Regions from separate parts of the Bradyrhizobium sp. P3_C3 genome, predicted to be linked through region 2. Evidence: riboswitches for the same ligand, from Rfam matches in the RefSeq annotation. Region 2 holds a riboswitch; each other region holds the start of a gene.
The links. A riboswitch is a leader RNA that binds a small molecule or an ion and turns the genes downstream of it on or off. The one in region 2 is predicted to bind cobalamin.

Region 1: another riboswitch for cobalamin. It lies ahead of AC1DW2_RS09570 (DUF1636 family protein); the one in region 2 lies ahead of AC1DW2_RS08125 (TonB-dependent receptor).
Region 3: another riboswitch for cobalamin. It lies ahead of AC1DW2_RS09505 (energy-coupling factor ABC transporter permease); the one in region 2 lies ahead of AC1DW2_RS08125 (TonB-dependent receptor).

What each region holds. Positions count from the first base shown of each region.
Region 1 covers NZ_JBFUGY010000006.1:160,285-166,827, reverse strand. The annotation lists gene cobD (threonine-phosphate decarboxylase CobD) at 1-912, shown strand, start outside; gene AC1DW2_RS09580 (cobyric acid synthase) at 901-2,349, opposite strand; gene cobO (cob(I)yrinic acid a,c-diamide adenosyltransferase) at 2,376-3,011, opposite strand; cobalamin riboswitch at 3,052-3,275, shown strand; gene AC1DW2_RS09570 (DUF1636 family protein) at 3,372-3,746, shown strand; gene cobW (cobalamin biosynthesis protein CobW) at 3,743-4,792, shown strand; gene cobN (cobaltochelatase subunit CobN) at 4,792-6,543, shown strand, end outside.
Region 2 covers NZ_JBFUGY010000005.1:121,265-127,807, forward strand. The annotation lists gene AC1DW2_RS08110 (efflux RND transporter periplasmic adaptor subunit) at 1-762, opposite strand, end outside; gene AC1DW2_RS08115 (FixH family protein) at 847-1,239, opposite strand; gene AC1DW2_RS08120 (hypothetical protein) at 1,342-1,707, opposite strand; cobalamin riboswitch at 1,938-2,145, shown strand; gene AC1DW2_RS08125 (TonB-dependent receptor) at 2,346-4,694, shown strand; gene AC1DW2_RS08130 (GFA family protein) at 4,833-5,240, shown strand; gene AC1DW2_RS08135 (Cj0069 family protein) at 5,401-6,480, shown strand.
Region 3 covers NZ_JBFUGY010000006.1:148,194-154,736, forward strand. The annotation lists gene cobT (nicotinate-nucleotide--dimethylbenzimidazole phosphoribosyltransferase) at 1-478, opposite strand, end outside; gene cobF (precorrin-6A synthase (deacetylating)) at 489-1,238, opposite strand; gene AC1DW2_RS09505 (energy-coupling factor ABC transporter permease) at 1,279-1,956, opposite strand; cobalamin riboswitch at 1,994-2,211, opposite strand; gene cobA (uroporphyrinogen-III C-methyltransferase) at 2,257-2,988, opposite strand; gene AC1DW2_RS09515 (cobyrinate a,c-diamide synthase) at 2,985-4,295, opposite strand; gene cobM (precorrin-4 C(11)-methyltransferase) at 4,295-5,077, opposite strand; gene AC1DW2_RS09525 (cobalamin biosynthesis protein) at 5,074-5,442, opposite strand; gene cbiT (precorrin-6Y C5,15-methyltransferase (decarboxylating) subunit CbiT) at 5,439-6,543, opposite strand, start outside.

The DNA.
Region 1 (6,543 bases), on a different contig from region 2:
GCGGAAGACTGGATCGATCTGTCGACCGGGATCAACCGGCTGCCTTATCCCGTGGGCGAGGTGAGTGCGCGTGCATGGAACGCGCTGCCGTCGCGCGCGGAGATCGAGAGCCTGCATCTGGCCGCGCAGCACGCTTACGGCACAAGCGCGCCGATCGTCGCGATGGGCGGTGCGCAGGCCGCCATTCAATTGCTGCCGCAACTCGCGCCAGCCGGCCGCGCGCGCATCCTTGCGCCGACCTACAATGAATATGCCGGGGTCTTGTCGGCTGCAGGCTGGGAAGTCCAGGAGGTCGGCGAGCTCGACGCGCTGGCGGGCGCGGATCTCGCCGTCGTCGTCAATCCCAACAATCCCGATGGCCGGCGTTTTGCGCCACAGGATTTGCTGGCGCTGCTGCCGCGCGTCGGCCGTCTCGTCATCGACGAGAGTTTTGCCGATGCTGCCCCGCAGCTGTCGCTCGCATCCGAGGCGGATCGACCGGGATTGCTGGTCCTGCGCTCGTTTGGAAAGTTCTATGGTCTCGCCGGCCTGCGGCTTGGGTTTGCGCTCGGCCATGCGGCCGACATCGCCAAGCTCGCGGCGGCGTCAGGTCCGTGGCCGGTGTCGGGAGCGGCGATCGCGATCGGCTGCCGCGCCTTGCGTGACGACGCCTGGGCCGAGGCGACGTCAGCGCGGCTCGCACGCGACTGTGCCCGCCTCGACGACATCGTGCAGTCGGAAGGCTGGCGGCTCGTCGGCGGTGCACCACTGTTTCGTCTCTACGAGACGCCTGATGCGCTTGCTGCGCAGGAGAAACTGGCGCGTAGCCAAATCTGGTCGCGCGTATTCGCGAAACAGCCGGCATGGCTGCGCCTCGGGCTTCCCGGCAGCGAAGCCGAATGGACGCGCCTTGCCGAGGCGCTAGCGCGCTAGCGCCAGCAGGCCGCCGACGTCGAGATGCAGTTCGATGTGATCGGCGAGGGCGTCGAGCGCGCTCTCGACTCTCGCATGATAAGGCTCATCACCTGCCGGAATGTCGAGCTTTGCGAGATACGCCTTGCGGAAATCATCCGAGGTGAACAGGCCGTGCAAATAGCTGCCCTGCACGCGCCCATCGCTGGAGATCGCGCCCTCCGGCTCCCCATTCAGTTTCGCAAACGGGCGGGCGCGATCCGGCCCATCGGTGCGGCCGATGTGGATTTCGTAGGCCTCGATCGGCTGGTCCGTGGCGGCATGCACGGCCGCGACGCGCGTCAGCGTCTTCTGCGGGCTCATCATTGTGGCGACGTCCAGAAGTCCGAGACCCGGCGTGTCGCCGGCGGGGCCTTCGATGCCGTCGGGGTCGGCGACGCTGCGTCCGAGCATCTGATAGCCGCCGCAGAGCCCGAGCACATGGCCGCCCCGGCGGTGATGCGCCAGCAGATCGATGTCCCAGCCCTGCGCGCGCAGGAAGGCGAGATCGCCACGGGTGGATTTCGAGCCGGGGATGATGACGAGCCTGATATCGCCGGGGATGGCTTCGCCCGGCCGCACCATCACGAGATCGACGCCGGGCTCGAGTTTCAGCGGATCGAGATCATCGAAATTGGCGATCCGTGACAGCACGAGGCAGGCGATCTTGCACTGGCCGGGCTTGCGCGCGTCGCTCAGGCCCAGCGCGTCCTCGGCCGGCAGCTCGCCGGCGCGCGCGAACCAGGGCAGCACGCCAAGGCCGCGCCACGCGGTCTTCGCTTCGATCAGCTTGTAGCCGTCGTCGAACAGCGAGGGGTCGCCGCGGAACTTGTTGATGACGAAACCCTCGATCATCGCGGCATCGTCGGGGTCGATCACCGTCTTGATGCCGACGAGCTGGGCGATGACGCCGCCGCGGTCGATGTCGCCGACCAGCACGACGGGCACGTCGGCCTTGCGCGCAAAGCCCATATTGGCGATGTCGGCGTTGCGCAGGTTGACCTCGGCCGGGCTGCCGGCGCCTTCGACCAGCACCAGATCGGCGCGCGCCTTCAGCCGCTCGAAGCTTTCCAGCACCGCGCCCATCAGCGACGGTTTCATCGCCGCATATTCACGCGCGCGCGCGGTCGCGATCCGCTTTCCCTGCACGATGATTTGTGCGCCGACATCGGTTTCGGGCTTCAGCAGCACCGGGTTCATGTCGGTGTGCGGCTCGACGCCGGCGGCCAGCGCCTGCAGCGCCTGGGCGCGACCGATCTCGCCGCCGTCGACGGTCACGGCCGCGTTGTTCGACATGTTCTGCGGCTTGAAGGGCAGCACGCGCACGCCGCGCCGCGTGAACGCGCGGGCGAGGCCGGCGACGATGAGCGACTTGCCCACGTCCGAGCCGGCCCCCTGGATCATCAATGCGCGCGCCATGGTGTTTTCAGAACCTGGGGCCGTGCTCAGAACTCGACGCCGGCTTGCGCCTTGATGCCGGAGCGGAAGGGGTGCTTGACCAGCGTCATCTCGGTAACGAGATCGGCGATCTCGATCAGCTCGTCCTTGGCGTTGCGCCCGGTGAGCACGACATGCGTCATCGGCGGCTTGTGCGTTTTCAGGAATTCGACGACCTCGGCGATGTCGAGATAGTCGTAGCGCAGCGCGATGTTGATCTCGTCGAGCACGACCATGCGCAGGTTGGAATCTGATATCAGCTCCTTGGCCTTCGCCCAGCCGGCCTGTGCTGCGGCGATGTCGCGGGCGCGGTCCTGCGTCTCCCAGGTGAAACCTTCGCCCATCGCATGGAACTGGCAGAGCTCGCCGAAATGGCCGGTGAGCAGGCGCCGCTCGCCGGTGTCCCAGGCGCCCTTGATGAACTGCACGACCGCGCAGGGGAAGCCATGGGCGACACAGCGGACGATCATGCCGAAGGCGGAGGAGGACTTGCCCTTGCCGGCGCCGGTGTGGACGATGATGAGGCCCTTCTCGCCGCTCTTGGTCGCCATGATCTTGTCGCGGGCGACCTTGATTTTCGCCATTTTCGCGGCGTGGCGGGCTTCGGTTTCCTCGGCCGTTTGGGTATCCGGTTCAGGCGTCATCTGACAGGGTCCTTCGGCTTGACAAGAGGCGGCCGGGGGCAAATGGTGGCCCGGCGTTGGTTCCTGTCCTATGACAGGCGAAGAGGGAATGCGATAGGGTCCGAATCGACAAGATTCGGCTCCAAACTGCAGCCGCCCCCGCGACCGTGACCGGAGAGATGCCCGAGGCCACTGATCCCCCGCAGGGGATCGGGAAGGCGGGGATCGAAGGGCCAAAAGCCCTGCTCCGCAAGCCGGGAGACCTGCCAGCGCGGACGAGTTTTGGACCGGCGGACGGGGTGTTCCGCGACGGGGAAACGGACCTTCGGGGGAATGGTCCGTGTGCCTCTTCGCCTCCCGCTGTTTATCCTGGAAGAGGCGATGACCGTCACACTTCACGTCTGTATTACCTGCCGTGCCGGCCAGACGCTCGACGAGGGTGAGACGACGCCCGGCAAGCGCCTGCATGGCGCGATCCTCGATGCCGGCGTGCCCGAGGGCGTCAATGTGGTTCCCGTTGAATGCCTGTCGGCATGCAGCCAGGGTTGCTCGGTTGCGCTCAGCGCGCCCGGCCGCTGGTCCTATGTCTATGGCCGCCTGTCAGAGGCCCATGCGAGCGACGTGGTCGCGGGTGCTGCGGCCTATGCCGCCGCGCCCGATGGCCTCGTGCCCTGGCGCAGCCGTCCCGAAATCTTCCGCAAGCAGTCGCTTGCCCGCATTCCCCCCATTGCCGTGTTGCCGGAGGCCGCCGAATGAACTCGCTCGCAAAAGTCCCCGTGACGGTGGTCACCGGTTTTCTCGGCTCAGGCAAGACGACGCTGATCCAGCATCTGCTCGCAAACCCCGACGGCAAGAAGCTCGCGGTGCTCGTCAACGAGTTCGGCAGCGAGGGCGTCGACGGCGAGATCCTGAAATCCTGCGCCGACGCGAACTGCCCCGAGGAAAACATCGTCGAGCTCGCCAATGGCTGCATCTGCTGCACCGTTGCGGACGATTTCATTCCAACCATGGAAAAGCTCTTGGCGCGGACGGTGCGGCCCGATCACATCCTGATCGAGACTTCTGGCTTGGCGCTGCCAAAACCGCTGCTGAAGGCGTTCGACTGGCCTGAGATCCGCTCGCGCATCACGGTCGATGGCGTGATTGCGCTGGCCGATGCCGAGGCTGTCGCCGCCGGCCGTTTTGCGCCGGACCCGGCTGCGGTGGAAGCGCAGCGCGCGGCGGACGAAAATCTCGATCACGAGACGCCGCTGTCGGAAGTGTTCGAGGACCAGATCGCCTGCGCCGATATCGTGCTGCTGACCAAGGCCGATCTTGCGGGCGCCGCAGGGATCGAAGCGGCCAAAGCCGCCATCACCGCCGAGATGCCGCGCCGCGTGCCGATGCTATCCGTCACCGATGGCGTGATCGATGCGCGTGTCATCCTCGGCCTCGGCGCTGCCGCAGAGAACGATCTCGCCGCGCGCCCCTCGCATCACGACGGCGAGGAGGATCACGAGCACGACGATTTCGCCTCCGTCGTGATCGATCTTCCTGAAATCAGCGACATCGACGCGCTGGTCGCGTCGGTGCAGCGTCTTTCGCGCGAGCAAAACGTGCTGCGCGTCAAAGGCTATATCGCGGTCGCGGGCAAGCCGATGCGCCTGTTGCTGCAAGCGGTCGGCGAGCGCGTGCGCCACCAATTCGACAAGCCTTGGGGCGCAGCTCTCAGGCAGTCGAAGCTCGTCGTGATCGGCGAGCACGGCGATATTGACGAGGCCGCGATCAAGGTCGGACTTGGGCTTTCAGGATCTGGTATCTGATGCACGTCGTCTTCCGCGAGAGCCGCGGTCTCGAGGAGACCGCGACGCCAAGGGACATCGGCCAGGACCCGGCCGATCTCGTGGTGCTCTCGTACTCGGATTCCGACCTTGCCGCGTTCGCGGCCGGCTGGCGGCGCGGCCGTAACAGTCTGCCGTCGCTGCGGCTCGCCAATCTCGCGGAGCTGCGGCATCCGTTGTCGGTCGACACCTATATCGAGCGCACGCTGTCGCAGGCGCGCGGCATCCTGGTGCGCCTGATCGGCGGTGAGTCCTATTGGCCGTACGGGCTCGCGGCCCTGCAGCAGCTGGCGAAGGACCGCAATATCGTGCTGGCCGTGCTGCCGGCCGACGGCCGCGACGACACGCGGCTCGATGCCTACTCGACCCTGCCGGTTTCGACGCTGCGCCGGCTCAAGGTGCTCTGCGACACCGGCGGTTCCGTTGCAGCCCAGGCCGCGATTGCGCAGCTCGCGCTGGCCTCGGGCCTTTACGCGGGCCCGGTCGTCGGCGAGATGAACGTGCCTGAGATGGGCTTTTACGATCCCGCGCGTGGCGTCATTGCTGCGCCGATGACAGGCGAGGGAAAGCCGCTCGCGCTCGTGACCTTCTATCGTTCCTATCTCACCGCCGCTGATACCGGGCCGGTCGACGCCCTGATCGCGGCGCTGCGCGAGCGCGGCTTTGACGCGCACGGCGTGTTCGTCACCTCGCTGAAGGCTCCGGGCGTTGCGGATTGGCTGCGGACGTATTTCGCGACGAATCCTCCCGCCGCGATCGTCAACGCGACGGCGTTCTCGGCGATAGGCGAGGACGGCACGACACCGTTCGATGCTGCATCGTGTCCCGTCTTCCAGGTCGCGCTCTCATCGGCGCGGCGCCAGGACTGGGCAGAGTCGCTGCGCGGCCTGTCGCCCGGCGATCTCGCGATGCATGTGGTGCTGCCGGAGGTCGACGGCCGCCTGTTCGCGGGCGTGGTGAGCTTCAAATCGGCCGCGGAGCGCGACCCAGATCTGCAATTTTCGCATCTGGCGCACCGGCCCGATGAGGAGCGCGTGAAGGCCGTCGCCGCGCGCGTTGCGGCCTGGCGGCGCCTCGCGGAGACGCCAGTCGCCGAGAAGCGGGTGGCGCTCGTGCTCTCGAACTACCCGGGCCGTCCACATCAGATCGCGCATGCGGTTGGTCTCGATGCGCTTGCGTCGGTCGAGGCATTGCTGTCTGACCTGACAGAGGCCGGCTTCGATGTTGTGCCGGTCTCCGCACTTGGCGAAACGTTGCTGAAGCAGCGACTGACCTGGAACGTCGCCGATTACCGCGCCGCGCTCTCGCGTCTCCCGCAAGCATTGCAGGATGATCTCGCGCAAGCCTGGGGCGCGCCGGAGGATGACCCGAGCTGTCGCGACGGTGCATTTCAATTCGCGGCCATCGCAAGTGGCCAATCGATCATCGCGGTTCAGCCCGAGCGCGGCGATGCCGCCACGCGCGATGCCGACTATCACGATCTCGCCCGCACGCCACGCCACGCCTATGTCGCGTTCTATCTCTGGCTCCGGCAGCAGGACATCGACGCCGTCGTGCACATGGGTGCGCATGGCACGCTGGAATGGCTGCCCGGAAAATCCGTGGCGCTGTCGTCCGCGTGCTGGCCCGAAGCGCTGATCGGCGATCTCCCGGTCATCTATCCCTTCATCGTCAACGATCCCGGCGAGGCCGCGCAGGCCAAGCGGCGCTTGGATGCCGTCACCATCGGCCAT
Region 2 (6,543 bases):
CGCAATGACGGACTCGGGAACGTCGAGATTGACCAGCCGCTGTCGCGAGCCGCGGCCGTACATCTCGACACCGCCGACCGTCTTGGAGGTGATCGTCGCGAGATATTCCGCCGCCGCGGACGCCACCGCCGAACTGTAGATTTCCATCAGCGGCTGGCCGGCCTTCACGCGCGTGCCAGTGGTCACGTCGGCGACCTTCTGCACGAAGCTTTCGGCGCGCATCGCGATCACCGACACGCGGCGTTCATCGAGCTGGATCGTGCCGGGCGCCTTCACCGAGACCCGGATCGAGCGCCGCGCGACGGGCTCGGACTTCACGCCCGCGCGCTGGATCTTGCCGGGCGACAGCTTCACTGTGCCGTCGTCGGTATCGTCGCCTTCGTAAACGGCGACATAGTCCATCCCCATCGGATCCTTCTTTGGGACGGTCGATGTATCGGGCAGCCCCATGGGATTGCGGTAGTAGAGGATCTTTCGCGGCGACGCCGCCTGCGCCTTCGGGGGCGCCGGCGCGACGGCCGCTCCGTCGTCGTCGTAGACCGGCAGATAGTCCCGCCCGCGGTCGTCCTTCTTCGGACCAGCAGACCAGAGCGGCGCACCGCTTGGATCGCGGTAGTAGAGCGGCGTTCGCTCCGCGGCAGCCGCAGCCGATGATATGTCGGCCTCAGCGAGCCAGCCCGCACCGTTCGAATGCCAGTAGTAGCCGGCCAGGACCAGGCCGCCGCCCAGCGCAAGTGCCGTCAGGAGACGCAGCGTTTTCATATGGTGTTTCCGCGCGCCCGGGAGCGCGCGTCCGTGTGAAGGAAAAAGGGGAATGTCGGGCGCTGCCGGGCAGCGCCCGAACGCTCACTTGACCACCGTGACGATCACCTTGCCGGTGACGGTCTCCGGTTCGCCCTGCACCTTCACGGACAGCGTCATCTGGTAGTGTCCAGCCATCGGCAGGTCCGTCTTGAAGGCGTACACACCCGGCTCCCTGGACGGCAGCGGCGCGACCGCCGATTCCATCTCGGCCATCCCGTCCGGGGCCATGTCGAGGCGGCTTTTGAAGATGACTGCGTCCGGTATCGGCTTGCCGGTCTGCTTGTTCGTCAGGCGAACGGCGAGCGTGACGTCTTCGCCCTTCTTCATCTGCGGAGTGACGGGCTCGAAGGCGTAGTCGCCCGCGCCCGCCATCGCGGCGGAAGCGGCAAGCGAAAGGGTGGCGGCGAGAGCCGCGGTGCTGATTTTGGAAAGCATTGTCCTGTCCTCATGAATTGATCTTTCGCCGTGGCGCGTGAAGCGCGCACGTCAGTCGTCGTCGCGAGCAGGCACGCCGCTCGCGTCTCGGGCTTTGCGAGATCAGATTCGAGGAGGTCGGAAAGGAGGACTGCCGCCGCGGAAGGAAACGACCTGATCCGGGGGAATAGCCATCGTGCTGGCCATGACGGCGAGACGTTCGAACGCCATGGGCCTGACATCACCAAGCGCGATGATCCCGCCAACGCAGCAGAAGCCCATCCCGCACTTGTAGCCGCCGCTATGGGAGCCCGTTCCCTTCATGTCGGGACAACAATCGTCCATCGACATGTCGGCGTCGCCGCTCATGTGCATGGCCGTCTGCATGCCATCCGACGACATTGCGAGGTTCGCCGCGGACACGCCAACCGGCAGCATCGCCAGGGATATGGCGATGGCGACTGCCAGGATGGTACGGACGAACTGCATCAATATCGACTTACCTTGTCGGGCCGGAACTCGGCCTCAGTAGCATATTCGGACACCAAAGGCAGTCATTGATCGTGGTCAAGCGTCCGTTACCCAGGCTCGCACGGAGGCCGGGTTGGACGTTTCGACGCAGCCCTAGGACTATCGTGCAAAACAGCAACACAAGGCCACCATCGACCGACCGGCCCGTCGAACAGCCCGCGCGGATGTTGACGCGCTCATCCCCTGATGCCAGTTTCGTGATCGGTAGTGTCCGCAAGGACTCTTCAAGGGAATGCGGTGCGTCCACCTCAGTGGGCAATTCCGCGGCTGCCCCCGCAACTGTAGGCGGATAGCCGACGACCAAACGAACCACTGGAGCCCCGCTTGGGCCTCTGGGAAGGTGGTCGAAGGCGATGACCCGCGAGCCAGGAAACCTGCTACCAGCCATGGTCACGCGCGAACGCATTGGGCGGGGTGCCCTGATGTCGGACAAGTAGCCGGTGCATCCGCCGCCTGGGGCGAAGGTGGATGACTAAGGCAACCGCGGTGACGGTTTGTTTGCGTCGCCGCAGAGCGTTGTCGTGCAAAATCTTCATTTCCGTGCTGGCGCAAGGCCAGCGTTATCGCGTGCTTTCCTGATTACTCTGCTCTCGTCGGTGTCCTTGTCGTCCGCGGCGCTCGCGCAAAGCGCGACGCAGGACAACCGCTCCCGGGAGGTCGGTCCGGTGATCGTGTCGCCGCCTGCGCCGCGACAGGCTCCTGCCGTCAGCCCGGGCACTCAGAAGCAGCGCGCGGCCCGGCGCGCCGCGGGACGCAATCGTGGCGCCCCTGCTGTCGCCGTTCCGGCCGCGCAAGCTCCGAGCGGCCCGGTGCAGACGCCGCTCAACACGGCAGCCGTCACCGACGTCGGCTCCCGGCTCGGCATCACGGCGCGCGAGATGCCGGCGACCGTCGAGGTCATCAGTCAGCGGACGATGCAGGACCTGGGCATCCGGACCACGACCGACGTCGCCAAGGCTGCAGTCGGCGTCACCGGCGGCGATGCGCCCGGCGCGCCCGCCATCTTCTCGATGCGTGGCTTTTCCGGCGACCAGATCTCCACGCTCTACAACGGCATCCCGATCGGGCCGTCGACCATGACCGGCCGTCCCATGGACGTGGCTGGCCTCCAGCAGGTCGAGATCATCAAGGGACCGGACTCGCTGGTGGCGGGCCTCGGTGCGACCGGCGGCGCCATCAACTACGTGAACAAGGCGCCGCACACCGGACCAATCGTCAACGACGCCTTCACCTCCTACGATTCCTTCAACGGCTATCGCGCCGGTTACGGATCGGGCGGCAGCACGCTGATCAACGGCCTCGACTACCGCTTCGACATCAGCCATTTCAACAACAAGGGCTTTATCGACGACACCTATTCGAAGCTCAGCAACGTCTCGGGCCAGCTGAACTATCGCGTCAACGAGAACCTGAGGATCTGGGGCGCGACCGAATACAGGCAGGACAACGACCGCTTCTACTGGGGGACGCCGCTGGTGCCGGCGAACGCGCCGGGCATCGTGCCGACGTATGGCGTCGTCTCCGGCCTCTGGAGCAACTATTACCTCGGCGGCGGCACGCCGGTCCCGGTCACCATCGACGCGCGCACGCTGACCACGAACTACAACGTGCTCGACAATCACAGCGGCGCCAACGAGCTCTGGCTGCGCAGCGGCTTTCAATGGGACATCACCAACAACATCTCGCTGAAGAGCCAGGTCTATGGCTATGACGCCCACCGGCACTGGTTCAACAACGAGATCTCGTCGTTTGACCAGACCGTAGGCAATTTCGCAGGCGCGCAGAGCATCTACCGCGAGCGCCTGGCGCTCGATCACGCACAGCGACTCTACGGCAACATCACCGACCTCACCGTCAATTCCAATCTCGGCGGAATGGACAATCGCTTCGTCGCCACCGTGGCGGCGAGCAGCAACCAGTTCAACGTCTCGCAGGACACGCTGTTCTTCAATGACTACGTCGACCTCCTCAATCCGGACCGCGGCCTCTACGGCCCGCGCAGCGACGAGAAGATCTACACCCATCTCGACACCGCCTCGCTGTCGTTCGAGGACCGGCTCAAGCTGACCTCGACCTTCGCGCTGATCGGCGGCATCCGTTTTGAGAATATCGAGCTGTCGCGGACCCGCTTCGACGAGAATGGCCTCCTGAAAGCCAGCTATCCTTTCTCGAAGACGTTCAATCCGGTCACCGGACGCATCGGCTACACCTGGGACATCGCGCCCGGCGTGATGCTTTACAGCCAGTACGCGACGGCAGCCGACCCGACGGTGGCGAACATCTTCATCCTCAGGCCCACGACGCCGCTGCTGCTCACGACGTCGCGAACCTACGAGACCGGCGTGAAGCTGCTGTCGGCCGACAAGCGCGCGGAGGCCACGTTCTCGGCCTTCGACATCGAGCGCAAGAACGTCTACGTCCCCGAAAGCGGCATCCTCTTCAACGTCGCCGGCAAGATGGCCTCCAAGGGCGTCGAGATCGCCGCCGCGGTCAATCCGGTCGCAGGCCTGAAACTGTGGGGCAACGTCGCCTTCGTGCAGTCGCGCTTCATCGACTTCACCTATGTCGACGGCAATGGCGACTTCCAGTCCTATTCGGGCAAGACGCCGCCCAACGTTCCGAACTTCATCGCCAACGCCGGCGCCTCCTATCGCTTCGACACGAAGCTGCCGGTGGAGATCGGCGGCCTCGTCCGTCACGTCGGCGACCGCTTCAACTTCCAGGACAATCTGGTCACGATGGACGCCTACACGATCTTCGACGCGTTCGCGTTCGTCGATATTCCAAAAGCCTATTTCCCGGGCGTCGACCAGACCCGGATCAGCTTTCGCGTGAGGAACCTAACCAACAAGCTCTACGCGGCCTGGGGCGATCCGGGTTACACCGACCAGATCATCCTGGGCGCGCCGCGCAGCTACGAGGTCGCGGCTTCGTTCAAGTGGTAGTCGCGGATCACCTCGCCCGCGCCGTGGCAGGAGTTGTCACGCGACAGTAGGACGCAATCGCAAATCGATTGCGCCGTTGAAGCCGCAGGTCTCGAGAGCTATCGATCAACGAGACCTGTCTTCCATCGGGAGGAACGCATGAGCACCATCACCGGCGGTTGTCACTGCGGCGCGATCCGCTATCAGGTCGAGGGCGAAGCGATCGTGCACGCGCTGTGTCACTGCCGCGATTGCAGGCTTCACGCGGGCGCTCCCGTCGTCGGCTGGACGATGTACGCGGACGATGCCGTCAAGGTGACCAAGGGCGAGCCCAAGGTCTACAGCTCCTCGGAACATGCGCGGCGGCACTTTTGCGGCGACTGCGGAACCGGCCTGTTTTATGTCAATGCCGACATGTTGCCCGGGGTCATCGACGTCCAGAGCGCGACCTACGACGATCCCGACGCCGTACCGGCGACGATGCACATCCAGGTCGCAGAGCGCCTTCGATGGATGGAGCGCGCGCACGAACTGCCGACATTCGACCGCTATCCTCCGCCACCGTAGCGGCGCGCGCGAAGCGTTCGCCGTCTCGATGGAACCGCACAAACACCATCTTGCAACGGCCGGACGATCTCACGTAGATTGATCGGCGTGGGGACGAAGCAGACTCCCCGTGAGACCTCGGTCCAAGCTCTGCGCAGCACGCCATTCGTGGAGCTTGCGCATGGATACCGAACGCCATCCTCCTGTCCGCCATACCGTTGCCATCCTCTCCCGCGGCGACGCCGCCGCGCGCCGGGACGCGACGGCGCAAAACAGCCGCTTCGTCCGCGTTTTCGAAGCACTCGCCGCGGTCGGCATCGAAGCCCGACCGGTGATCTACGACGAGATCTTCGCCGACGCCGTCCGCGATCAACTGCTCGCCGTCGATGGCGTGCTCGTCTGGGTCGATCCGATCCATCAGGGCAAGACGCGCGAGGCCCTCGACCCGCTGCTTCGCGACGTTGCGGCGCAAGGGCCATGGGTGAGCGCCCATCCCGACGTGATCCTGAAGATGGGCGTCAAGGAGGTGCTCTACCGAACGCGTCATCTCGGCTGGGGAGCCGACACGCATCGCTATGACACCGCCGCAAGCTTCCGCGCCGAATTTCCCGCGCGTCTTCAGGCGAACGGTCCGCGCGTGCTCAAGCAAAATCGCGGCAATGGCGGCCAGGGGGTGTGGAAGGTGGAGGCCCTGCCCAACGCGGACGCCATGGTTCGCGTGCTGCATGCCCAACGCGGCAGTCTGCCCGAGGACATGCCGCTCGATGCCTTCCTCGCGCGCTGCGAACCGTATTTCGGATGGGGCGGCTGCGTCATCGACCAGGCGTTCCAACCCCGCCTGCCCGACGGCATGATCCGCTGCTACATGAGCGGCGCCAAGGTCGCGGGCTTCGGGCATCAATTGATCAAGGCCCTGATCCCGCCGCCGCCGGAAGGCCCCGACGCACCCGAGGCGCAGCCGGGCCCACGGATCATGCATGGACCCGATGCTTCGCAATTCCAGACGCTCCGAAGATCGATGGAGGACGAATGGACGCCGCAGCTGATGGACACGCTCGGCATCGACGAACCGTCGCTGCCGGTGATCTGGGACGCCGACTTCCTGTACGGGCCCCGCGACGCCGCCGGTACCGACACCTACGTCCTGTGCGAGATCAACGCGAGCTCATGCTTTGCGATTCCCGACGACGCGCCAGCGGCAATCGCCCGAACGGTGAAGCACCGCTTGCTCCGGATTCAAGCAGTGCGTTCGGGCGCATAACGCGGAACACTAGGCCGGCAGCCGTGCTGTGACGTCGCCGGATGTCTCCGTGCACAACGGGCA
Region 3 (6,543 bases), on a different contig from region 2:
GCGCGACTGCGCGCTGACCGGCTTCGAAGGCGAATGCCAGCTCCGTGGGGGTGAGCGCGGCTTCCACGCTGAAGTCGCGCGTGCCCCGGCGCGGCTTGTCGGTGACGATTCCGGCCATCTCCTCCTGCGCCAGCGTACCGGCGTCGACGACCTCAAGGTTTGAGCCAAGCTCACGCGCCAGCACCGAGATCGCGGCACCGCCCGAGGCAAAATTCGCCATCATCGCGATGGTCACTCCTTGCGGATAGGCCGACACGCCCTGCGCGACGATGCCGTGATCGCCGGCGAAGACGATGATCGGCACCCGCGCGGCGCGCGGCTGCTCGGTCGCTTGCAGGCCCGCAAGCTCGACCGCAAGCTGCTCCAGCCGGCCGAGCGCGCCGGCCGGTTTTGTGAGTTGCGCCTGCCGCGCGAGCGCCACCTCGCGATGGACAGCGGAGACATCTGGGCATTTCCGGGTGACCCAATCGGGGAGCATGCTGCCTCGCTTACGGCCTGCGCTTGAGAATGTAGCTGTCCATGATCCAGCCTTGCCGCTCGCGCGCATCCTGTCGCGCGGCGACGATGTGCGGGCCGATCTCGGCCAGAACGCCCGACATGACGATCTGATCGGGCATGCCGAGATAGGCGCCCCACCAGATGTGCAGCCCGGCTGGATCGAGCGACTGGAACGCGGTGCCGCCGTCGAGCATCACCACCACGGTGTCGACGCCCTGCGGCCAGCCGCCTTCGCGCAAGCGGCGTCCCGTCGTGACCAGGAAAGGCTCGCCGATGTCGTTGAGCGGCAGCGCATGCGCCGCGCACAGCGCCTGGATCGAAGTGATGCCGGGCACGACGTCGATATCAGGCAAGGGATCGAGCCGCCGCGCAATGCGCAGCGAGGAATCGTACAGTGAGGGATCGCCCCAGATCAGCAGCGCGACCTTGCCATCATCACCGAGCTGGCTCGCGATCGTCTGCGACCAGGCCGCGGCCACGGCATCGTGCCAATCGTCGACGCCCTTGTGATAATCCGCTTCACCGGCATCGCGCACGGGAAGGTCGAACTCGGCAATGCGCGTCGTTGGATTGGTGAGCACATCCGCGCAGATCGTCCGCCTGAGATCCGCGAGATCGGACTTCGCCCTCCCCTTGCGCGGGATCAGGATGAGATCGGCCGCGTTGATGGCTTGAACGGCGGCGCGCGTGAGCTGCTCGGGATCGCCGCAACCGATGCCTATCAGGGAGAGCGTGAGCATCGCGCGTGCAGGGGCGGCCATGACGGCCGCCCCTTGTCTCTTAAGCCGCGTTGTGCAGGCGCGGCGTGACGAGGCCGGGCGCGGTGACGCCGCGCAGCGACTTCGCCAGCGCCAGCACACCGAGATCGGCGAGCGGCTCGATCACGATGACGAGCGCGTAGGAGGCCGCAAAGGTCGCGATGTTGACGAGGTTGGTCGCACCGAAGCCCGAGCCATAGAGCGCCCAGAACGCGACCCAGGCGATGACGCCGGCCTGATACGTGGTCGAAAGCGCCAGCGCCTGGCGATACCTGAGATCGACATAGGCGGTGTTGCGGGCAATGATCCGCGCGGCGATCGCCTGGATCCCGAACAGCGGCACCAGCAGCGTGGTGACGTTCATGCCGAACTGCGGCAGATCGGGCGGCTCGAAGAAGATGCCCTGGAACAACAGTCCGAACGCAAGGCCGAAGGCCGCGGGCGCCGCCCCAAACAGCAGGAACAGGGTCGAGCCAAGGATGAAGTGCACCTCGGAGACGCCGACCGGGAAGTGCGGCAGGATCTCGAAGAAGACGAACACGAGGCCTGTGGTGGCGAGCGTCCGCGCCGCGAACGACGTGATGCCCTGCTCGCGCACGGTCTCGACCGCGAGCTTCAGCGCAACGCCGCCGACGGCGATGCCGGTTGCGTAACTCAACACGAGCTTGGCGCCCGATACGACTCCGGGTTCGATATGCATGGTTCAGTTCCTTCCTGCCGTCACACCCGACGGCCTTGGCCACAAGACATGCACGGCCGGTCTCCTGGCTCGCGGTTCACTGGGGTTCTCCGGCCTTCCCGGGCCTTGCGGCCCAGTGGCTGATCGGAGTCCCTCACCGCTTACAGTCGCGGGGGCGGCTGGGGTTTTGGGCGGCGCAACTGTCCGCCCACCCCCATTCCCGATTATGCTCCGGCGGTTTGCGCCGCCTCGAGCACCATGCGTCTCTTGTGTGCCCCCTTCGCCCGCCGGGCGTCAAGGGGCGAAGGGCGGCCGGGACGGTCATGACGGATAATCGCCCGCCAGCGCGCCGAACAGGATCACGGCGGCCGTCGAGGCAGCGCCGCCCCGCGAAAGCTGCTCGGCCAGCTCGGCAATGGTGGTGCGGACCAGCCGTTCGTCGGGACGACCGAGGGATTCGGCGAACAGCGCCGGGCTATCAGGGGCGAGGCCGTGCTCGATCAATTTTGCGACAAGCGCCGGGAAGGTACGCCGGCCCATATAGACGACGGTGGTCGCTTCGGGATCCGCCAGCGCCGCCCAGTTCAAATTCTGCGGCAGCTCGCCGGTGACATCGGCCCCGGTCACGAACTGCACCCGGCGCGAGGTGTGGCGCCGGGTCAGGGGAATGCCGGCTTGCGCGGCGGCGACACAGGCCGAGGTGATTCCGGGAATGATCTCGTAGCCGATGCCGGCTTCGCGCAGCGCCTCCAGCTCCTCCTCGAGCCGGCCAAAGATACCGGCATCGCCCGATTTCAGCCGCACCACACGGACACCGGCCGCGGCATAGTCGACCAGCAGGCGGTTGACGTGGTGCTGCTTGGTCGAGGGCCGCCCTGCTCGCTTCCCGACCGCGACGAGATTGGCGCCGGGCCGGGCCAGATCGAGGATCGCGCCCGAGGCGAGGTCGTCATAGAGCACGACGTCGGCATCGCGCAGCCGCGCCGCGCCTTTGAGCGTGAGGAGCTCGGGGTCGCCGGGGCCGGCCGAAATGAAAGTGACAAAACCGCTCACCGATCCTCCGCGATCAGATGGAAGAACGTGCCGGTGGCATGACCGCGGCGCGAGCCGGTCTCGGCGATGACCGCGCCTGTTGCATCGTGCACGACCGCCAGCGGCGTATCCGGCTGCGCGATAATCGTCGAATAGTGGAACTCATGACCGCGCAGGCGCGCGCCGGCCTGATGGCCCGGCATCGGCGCGGCGAGCGCAGCGAGACGATAGCCGAGATGCATGCGGCGCTTGGCAAAGCTCGTCTCCAGTCCGAGCAGGCCCGTCATCTCATGACGATTGCCGTCGGCGTCGGTCAGAGCGGTTCCCAGCACCATATAGCCTCCGCATTCGCCGTGCACCGGCCGTGTGTCAGCGAACGCGCGCAAGCCGCTGCGAAAGCGGGCATTGGCCGCGATCGTGCCGGCATGGAGTTCGGGATAGCCGCCGGGCAGCCAGCAGACATCGGCGCTCGCGTCAGGCGCTTCATCGGCAAGCGGCGAGAATGTCGAGATCTCGGCGCCAGCCGCGCGCCAGGCTTCCAGCATGTGCGGATAGATGAAGGAGAACGCGGCATCGCGGGCCAACGCAATGCGCTGCCCGGGCGGCGTCACATTGATGCCGCTTGCCGCCGGCTGCGGCGACCAGCCTGCTGCCGATCGCAGCACCGCATCGAGATCGACGTGTTCGGCGACGAAGCGCGCGGCTTCGTCGATCAGCTTGCCGATCTCGGCCTGCTCCTCGGCCTGCACCAGGCCGAGATGCCGTTTCGGCAGGCTGATCTCGGCATGGCGCGGCAGCGCGCCGAACACGGCGATGCCGGCGTCGTTGAGTGCACGCCGCACGAGATCTTCATGCCGCGGGCTGGCGACGCGATTGAGCACCACGCCGGCAAGCTGCACACCCGCGCGATAGTCACGAAGGCCTGCGGCGATCGCCGCCGCCGTCTGCGCCTGTCCGGAGGGATCGATCACCAGCAGCACCGGCCAGCCCAGCATCTCCGCAATGTCGGCGGTGGCGCCGGTGCCGGAGACGCCGCGCGCGGCGACGCCGTCGAACAGGCCCATCGAGCCCTCCGCGAGCACGACATCGGCATCAGTGCCGCGACCGACGAGATGAGCAATCGTCTCGCGATCCATTGCCCAGCTATCGACGTTGACGGAAGCGCGCCCCGTCGCAGCGGCATGGAAGGCGGGATCGATATAGTCGGGTCCGCTCTTGAAACACTGCACGTTCAATCCCCGATTGCGCCAGGCGCGCGCCAGCGCCAGCGTCAGCGTGGTCTTGCCGACGCCGGAGGCCGGCGCAGAGATGACGAGCCCTGCCGGCATCACGATGCCTCCGGAAAGCGCGGTTCGGCACCGACCGGCCGATAGCGGCGGTCGTAGTCGACGGCATAGAGGCGGCTCTCGTCAAAATCCGCAGCGCCGAGCGTCTTGCCAACCAAAATGAGCGCGGTGCGTTCCATCTCGGTGCCGACGGCCGCATCGAGCGTCGCCAGCGTGGCGCGAACGATGCGCTGATCCGGCCAGCTCGCGCGCCAGACGATCGCGACCGGGCAGTCCGCGCCGTAATGCGGCGTCAGCTCGGCGACGACCTTGCCGAGCAGATGGATCGACAGATGGATCGCGAGCACCGCACCGGTGGCGGCAAACGCCGCGAGCTGTTCGCCCTCAGGCATTGCGCTGGCACGGCCCGGCGTGCGCGTCAGCACGACTGACTGGGCAAGACCGGGCAGCGTCAGCTCGGTCTCCAGCGCGGCTGCTGCAGCCGAAAACGACGGAACACCCGGCGTGACCGTGTAGGGAATGCCGAGCGTGCGCAGACGTCGCAGCTGCTCCCCCATCGCCGACCAGATCGAGAGATCGCCGGAATGCAGGCGGGCAACGTCCTTGCCGTCGGCATGCGCGGCCGCGATCTCCGCGATGATCTCGTCGAGCGACAGCGGCGCGGTGTTGACGATGCGCGCACCGGGCGGGCAATGCGCCAGCACGCCCTCGGGCACCAGCGAGCCCGCATAGAGGCAGACCGGACAGGCCGCAATGAGGTCGCGTCCGCGCAACGTCAGCAAATCCGGAGCGCCTGGCCCGGCACCGATGAAGTGCACCGTCATGCGCCGTCTCCTTCCGCGATCGCGGCGGTCGCGGTGCGATCCCGCGAGACCGCCCGCGTCGCAATCAATCGCGCGCGAGGACCAGCGGCAACGAGCGCCGCGGCTTCAGCGACCGAGCCCGTGCCGAACTTTTCCGCGACGAGTTTTGACTGCGTCGGCGTGTGGATGTTGGCCAACGCTTCAGCCGAGACTGCCTTGATCGGCACACCGCATTCGCACGCGAGCTGCTTTAGCGCTTCAGCGTCGGCCTTGTCGCTGACAGTCGCGACCGCTGCGAGGCCTTCGAAACCACCGGCCGCAAGCAGCGCCTCGCGCAGCGAAGCCAGCGTGACATCCTTTTTGAATCCGAGTCCGGCGACTTTCATCGAACCGCACTCCATTGCACCACGGGCCGCGACGCTTCCCAGGACCGGTAGCGGCCGAGCGGCGCGGCATGGGCAATCTCGACCCGCATCAGTTCACCGCCGTGGCGCTGGTGCAGTTCGCCGAGCAGCGCTTCCGTCTCCAGCGTCACCGCATGCGCAACGAGCCGCGTCCCCGGCAGAAGCCGCGACCAGATGGCATCGAACATTGCGATATCGAGACCGCCACCGATGAAGACCGCGTCCGGCGCTTCCAGTCCGGCGAGAGCGTCCGGCGCGGCCCCCGTTACGATCGTGATCCGATGCGCCAATCCGAACGCTGCAGCATTGCTGCGGATATTCGCGGCGCGATCCTCGCGCGTCTCGATGGCGCTCGCCGTCCCGCCGCACAGCGCCCATTCGACCGAGATCGAACCCGAGCCGGCGCCGATATCCCACAGCCGCTCGCCGGGACGCGGCGCCAGCGCCGAGAGCGCCAGCGCGCGCACCGGCCGCTTGGTGATCTGGCCGTCGTGAATGAAGAGATCGTCTGACAGGCCGGAGCTGCGCGGAATGCCTTGGCCGCCCCTCGCCTCGACCGCTACTGCGACCAGGTTTTCGGCGAGACCGCCCACAAAGCTGTCGGCACGATGCTCAGCGATGCTCTCGCGCGACCCGCCGAGCGCGGCGAGAGTCCAGAATGCCGAGGCGCCCCACCCGCGCTCGCTCAGCCATTTGGCGAGATCACCGGCCGCCTTGCCGTCACGCACAAGGCAAATGATGCGCGCACCTCGGACCAGATGCGGCACGAGACGCTCGAACGGCGCGGCATGAAGCCCGAGACAGGCGATGGCTTCGAGGCGCCAGCCGAGCCGCGCGGCGGCAAGCGAGAAGGTCGATGGCGCCGAATGCGCGATCCACTCGATGGCATCGAGCTTCTCGGCGAGACTTGCACCCGCGCCGTGCCAGAACGGATCGCCGGAGGCGAGCACCACCGTCGGCCGCCCGCGGCAGCTCAACACGACCTCCGCGTCGAACGGCACCGGCCACGGGCGACCGCGCCCCTCCACATCAGCAAGCGCGAGATGACGCTCGCCACCAAAAACAGTTTCTGCCTTGGCAAGC